Regions from separate parts of the Paenibacillus polymyxa M1 genome, predicted to be linked through region 1. Evidence: riboswitches for the same ligand, from Rfam matches in the RefSeq annotation. Region 1 holds a riboswitch; the other holds the start of a gene.

Region 1 (3,187 bases):
TAAAAGCCAGCGTAAGTACCGAGGCGCCGATTTTCTTTTCGTCCACGGTATATTTTAATCCACCTTCCCCCTCAGTGGTCGCGAGCTTCAATTCAGATGGCTTAAAGCCAAAGCGTTTGATCCATATTGCTGCAGCCTGTTCCTTGGCTTCGAGCGTCATGTCACCCTCAGCTACACGTACAAGTCTGCTTCGTGCTTGTTCATCTGTAGAAACATCAGCCTGTGTGTAATTGGTGCTGGAGGTGATCCGTTTAAAGCTAACGACCTTCCCAGTGGATAAATCCACATGGATTTGCAGCTTGCCCTTCGCTGAGGAGTCAGGCAAATCAACCCGAAAGGTTTCATAAGGATAATTTTTTTTCCATGTACGATCGTACTCTTGAACCAATTTTTCTCTGGATAAATAACCGTACAAATCTGTTTCAGCCTGATAGGTTACGACGGGCTTCTCTGGCTGTGATTCCGTATAGCCCAGCTCGGAACGGGCAAAGTCCAGGGCGTGTATGACCGCTTCTTGTTTGCTGATGACCTTTGCATTCATCAATGATTCCGGACTTGGATTGCTAATTGAGGGAATAAGCAATTGAAAGATAAAAAAGCAAATCAGGCCAACCCCGCCCAGCAAGCCTAATTTTTTGAAGTTGGCCGTGAGCACGACCGGTTTCCCGATAGGATTCATGAGTTTCCTCCTTAATCTGTAAATAAGAACATCCATTAAAGATATCATACTGCACAGGTTCCCGCCAACAGACCAGCGATATTCATGAAAATAGAGTGAAAGCACTTTAAAGTTTTAATAAAATTAGATAAGCTGTGATTAATCGATGTCTATTCGCGAATTAAAGCCAATTTCACGTTTTTTCGGCGAAATCGGTTTTGTGATCTGGATAGAGAAGGATTATAATCTTGAGGCAATGCCTATGAAATATATGGGTAATGATATACATTTAAGCCGAATTTCTATGAGAAAACGGGGGAACCATGTTACTGGGGTGAATTTTACAGCCGATCCTGATGGACCGGAAGTGTAAATAGGGCATACTGTGCTGTCCGAATCCGTCAGCTAACCTCGTAGGCTGTGGGCAGGAACCAAGTCAGGCACTCGGTTTTCCGGTGTCTTTTTTTGTGTGTATAAAAGTGTTTGGATTGGTTAGACCGCTGCGGGTTCAGATTATTCTTCCAATTGCAGTTATCCCCGGATTTTTTTGATTGTATAAACCCTTTAATGGTTAAAATCCGGAGATAAAGGCAAACGCTTCGCTTCTTCAGAACAATTCTGCCCCCTTCGCTGCTGCTCGCCAATAGCACAGGGAGCCGAGTAGTGTTTGACATGCATTCTTCCTGTATTCAGGGAATGCTAATTATAGCTACTTAAGGTTTGGAAAATCAAAAAAATCAGGGGCAACGACGATCGGAAGATAAATGGAACGCGTAGCGGGCTTACACCGTATTAAGTCACTGTTTTTATAGTTTTAAGGATTAGGAGAGAAGTGATGAATAGATGAATCCCAATGCACGCTGGCTTCGGCTTTCTCCACCGCAGATATTCGTTGCAGGCTTTGCCATTATCATTCTAATAGGTAGTTTATTGTTAATGCTGCCCATCTCTAATACAACAGGAAAACCACTTGCGTTTATAGACGCTTTGTTTACTGCCGCATCCGCGACCTGTGTAACCGGACTTGTCGTTAAGGATACAGGGCTCTTTTTTACAACCTTTGGTCAAATCGTTATCGTTGCGCTGATCCAGATCGGTGGTCTTGGCTTTATGACCATGGCTACCTTGATCGCGCTGGTGTTCAAACGTCGCATTTCCTTGCGGGAGCGCCTTATTTTGCAAGAAGCGATGAATCAGACCTCTGTCGAAGGAATTGTTGGATTGATCCGCAAGGTGCTATGGTACTCGCTGATGATTGAGGGCGTATGTGCAGCTATTTTTTCGATTCGCTGGTCATTTGATATGCCTGTCGGCAGGGCGATTTATTTTGGAATTTGGCATGCCATTTCCATGTTTAATAATGCTGGTTTTGATTTATTCGGTGAATTTCGCAGCCTGACAGGTTATGTATATGATCCGATTGTTAATTTTACAGCCATGTTTCTCATTATTTCGGGTGGTATTGGTTTTGTAGTGATGTCAGACCTGGCAGATTATCGTAAGCGTAAGAGACTATCCTTACATACCAAGGTGGTACTCAGCATGACAGCTGCTCTGATTGTCGTCGGGACGCTCGTCATTTTTGTATTTGAGTTTACGAATCCAAAGACGCTTGGCTCGCTTGATTGGGGTGGTAAACTGCTGGGTTCTTTATTCCAGTCCGTTACTCCACGTACCGCAGGTGCCAACACGCTGGACATTGCAGGCTTGCGGCAGGCTACGCAGTTTTTTATCATCATACTTATGTTTATTGGAGCTTCGCCTGGCTCCACTGGGGGCGGGATTAAGACCACTACATTTGCCCTGCTCATTGGAGCGGTGTTTTCGATGCTGCGGGGACGGGAAGATATTGTGCTGTTTCGGTACCGACTTGCGCAGGCACGAATTTATAAGGCTTTGACCATTACCTTGCTGGGGCTGCTGTTCGTGATTGGGGTGACGATGATTCTGTCCGCAACCGAAGATCATCATTTTCTAATGATCTTGTTCGAGACAGTGTCTGCATTTGGTACAGTAGGGCTGTCTATGGGGCTTACACCTGATTTGTCAGTTGTAGGCAAGCTGGTGATTACTCTGACGATGTTTGCAGGCAGGCTGGGTCCACTCACGCTAGCTTATGCACTGGGACCGAAAAAGGGTAAGGAATTGTATCGTCATCCAGAAGGTAAAATAATTATAGGGTAAGGGAGTTTTCGAGTAGATATGAAAACGCAGCAGTTTGTAGTCATTGGCCTGGGACGGTTTGGCTCAAGCCTGGCTTTGCAATTGGTGGATATGGGGTGCGAGGTGCTTGGCATTGATCGGAATGAGGATGTTGTAGACAGTATGAGTGAGATCCTGACACATACTGTCGTGGCGGACGCTACAGATGAGGATGCGTTGCGGTCACTGGGCATCCGTAATTTCGATTGCGGCATTGTTGCAATTGGTGATGATATTCAGGTAAGCATCCTGACCGCCATTTTGCTGAAGGAGCTGGGTGTGAGAAAAGTCGTAGCCAAAGCTATATCTGTACTGCATGGGCGTGCG
Region 2 (3,187 bases), 1.2 Mb from region 1:
ACTTCCTTGATCATCTTCGTTTCCCTCCACTGCTACACAGCAACATATATTATCTTTCCCTGCTTTTGAAAACAAAATAAGAAGAGGATATCCTCTTCTTAGCATGGCATAACTATGTTGTTAATACTATCGCATTGTCCTCAACATACACAACCTGTTTTAGTTGATTTCCGGCTTTACAGGTCCGATAACATATACGGTTTTACCGTGCTTACGACCAAATTGGTTAGCCCGGCTTAAACTCTCATAATACACATCGATTTTGTGGCCTTTAATCGCGCCACCGGTATCCTCCGCACGGCGGAAGCCTACCCCTTCAATATACACCCACCAGCCGATGGGAATTACATTCGGATCGACAGCGATGGTGCGTCCTTCCGTGACACGCGTGCCGGAGGCGGTACGTGTACCAATACCTGGCTCCTGGGCAGAGTACGCCGTCATGGAGACATTTTGTAAAACTTTTTTATAATTAAAATTAATACCTGCTTTACGGACAGCACTGCCCGAACTAACCTTTGTAGCCTTAACCGCATCTTTAGGGCCGATGGAAGCAGCTAGAACGACCGGTTTTTTCTTCGTCCCTACCGCAATTACCTTATCCACACGATTTTGTGCGACTTCCTTGTTGACCAGCTGTTTGGACACCAATTTTCCATCATGGTATACCTTTTGAACATGCTGGACTACCACACCCGATTTGCCACTTTGAATGACTCGATTATCGCCTTTATAGAGACTTGGATCTGCCGTTTTGATGACCTGATAAGGCACTTGTTTTTTCTGTTCGACCTGCTGTTTCTTTACACGGACGATTTTTATGTCCATGTTAGCTGAAACAGAGGCATCCAACGCAGGGTAAACTTTATCCGTTGATGATAATTTATAGCCCGAAGTGCGAATGGCACCCTCTACTGTATTTTCTGTTGTGTACAGCTTTTTCGTCTCATTGCCTGAGGATACTTTAACCTGATTGGCACGTTTAATGACTACGCGATCCCCATCCTGTACTGCCCCGTTTAGCGGCATGGAAATTGTATCATGCGGCTGAAGTGAAATAGAATGCTCATTGAGCAAATCTTGGAGCTTGGATTCCCGGGTTTCTACCGCAGATGCCTTACCATCGATGACAAAAAAGACTTGTTTTTTAGATTGCGTGTACATCAGAATTGAAATCATAATCGTTAGTGCGATTAGAAAAATAGCAACCAAAGCAGCCTGGCGCACATTCTCTTGCTTCCAACGTAATACGTAAGACATGCTGGATGAGCGTGACTCATGGGTCTCCTCTTTTCGGAAAATGCCCATTTCCTCCGTCCTCCTTACATAGCCCGCCGTCTGGAGTAAGACATAGTTGATCGTTGACGTGACTATAACAGATTTTCTACAAGACAAGCCCGTACTGCGACTGTCCTGCACCATGTACCCGTCTTCGCGGCATGCTGTCCTCCCCTGTTTAACCACAGTATGATGACAGATTTTCTTTTATTCACAACAAAAAAAGCCAAAGAAAGAGACTAGAGAGCTCTTTCGTGGCTTCCGACATGTGTGAATATGCGGGAAAACTCATGCACGAGATGGCTTCTCTCTTGTTACGCTTACGGGGTTAGCTGTCGGGTTCGGACGTAGAGAGTCGCCCTAGCTTAGGTCAACCGCTCATGGCGGTCGCCTTCACATTCACCCCGAAGACCCAGAAAGAAATCGAAATACGGCTTCTCTACCTGTTCAATCCCATCCGGGAAATGAATTTCGGTCGAGCCGGATACTGAGAGATATTATCTCTTGCACATACACCGGACGTACTGTAAGCCATATCGGTTCCCCCGTTCCCTGTAAAAGGGACTCAGCGAGACTGGTTCATGAAATGATTTGTTGATGTTTACACTCAACAACAATTCACTGAAAAGATGATATCCTGTTTCCATGCATGTTGTAAAGCAGGTTTCAAGTACATTTTTCAAAATATTCGGTTAAAAAATTGTAATATTCTTGAGTTTCCTGCAACAAAATCATAATTAGCTCCGTCTATCTCTTTATTTTGATTGATTTCTTCGCTTTTTCACTGAATGTCAAATCGTTCCAAGGCATTTTGGGTCGTAATGGATACCAATTCCTCCACTGTAATTCCCTTAATTTGGGCGGCTGCTTCTGCCACCAATCTCACATGTGCCGACTCATTTCGCTTCCCGCGAAACGGATGAGGCGTCAAGTAAGGCGCGTCCGTTTCAATAAGCAGACGGTTCAGCGGTACCTGGGCCAGCACCTCTTTTGGCTGCTTGGCATTTTTGAACGTTATGGGCCCGCCGAAGGAAAGGTGGAAACCCATATCCAGCACCATTTTAGCTGTCTCCCAACTCCCAGAAAAGGAGTGCATGACTCCGCCAATCTCGCCCGCCTTTTCCTCACGTAAAATCCTCACAATATCTTCATGTGCATCCCGGTTATGGATAACAATTGGCATCTTGAGCTCACGTGCCAGGCCAATTTGATTTCGAAGTACCCGCTGCTGCACATCCTTTGGTGATGTATCCCAATAATAATCCAGACCGATCTCTCCGATCGCTACAACCTTTTTATGACTGCATAACGATGCAATCCATTCTAAATCACCCTCCTGCATTGTAATGGCATCCTGCGGATGCCATCCAACGGCTGCATAAATAAAATCATACGTCTCAGCCAGCTTCATGGTGGATGGAATGGTCTCACGATTAAATCCGATATTGATCATCCGTGTTACTCCTGATTCGACAGCACGTGCTATAACTTCTTCACGGTCTTCGTCAAATTGTGGCGCATCTAGGTGAGTATGAGTGTCGAATAAATCCAAGGTTTTCATCTCCTTTTCTTACTTACATTTCTATATATTTGTCTATTGTTTGACAAAATAATTCCCTATTTCGGCAGGAAGCCTTTCTTTTACCCCGTTCAATTTATTCTGGGGAAAATACATGTGATATTTTCCTCGGTGAATGCCACTTATTGAGCGTACAATTTCTGAAACTTCGGATATTTCCCGCACCTCGCCCTGACGTCCAAGCAGTAAAATCTGGTTGTCCGTTGAACCGCCCTGCCGAAACACATCATAAGGAAGATCTGTCGGAAAATCAATTTCAAGATCATATTCAGGATGCAAGCCAGCCTTTTCCAAAGCCTCTCGAATATGGTCAACGGTATCTGTATCCAT

What was found. Region 1 has a riboswitch for cyclic di-AMP ahead of PPM_RS21190 (TrkH family potassium uptake protein). Riboswitches for the same ligand answer to the same signal wherever they lie in the genome.
Region 2: it holds a riboswitch for cyclic di-AMP, as region 1 does, so the genes downstream of both, PPM_RS00140 (3D domain-containing protein) here and PPM_RS21190 (TrkH family potassium uptake protein) in region 1, are expected to answer to the same signal.

The regions. Positions count from the first base shown of each region.
Region 1 is NC_017542.1:4,703,633-4,706,819, reverse strand. It holds gene PPM_RS21200 (CPBP family intramembrane glutamic endopeptidase) at 1-679, opposite strand, end outside; cyclic di-AMP (ydaO/yuaA leader) riboswitch at 941-1,093, shown strand; gene PPM_RS21190 (TrkH family potassium uptake protein) at 1,502-2,842, shown strand; gene PPM_RS21185 (potassium channel family protein) at 2,861-3,187, shown strand, end outside.
Region 2 is NC_017542.1:28,606-31,792, reverse strand. It holds gene rnmV (ribonuclease M5) at 1-14, opposite strand, end outside; gene PPM_RS00140 (3D domain-containing protein) at 160-1,308, opposite strand; cyclic di-AMP (ydaO/yuaA leader) riboswitch at 1,580-1,859, opposite strand; gene PPM_RS00135 (TatD family hydrolase) at 2,060-2,830, opposite strand; gene PPM_RS00130 (HD domain-containing protein) at 2,873-3,187, opposite strand, start outside.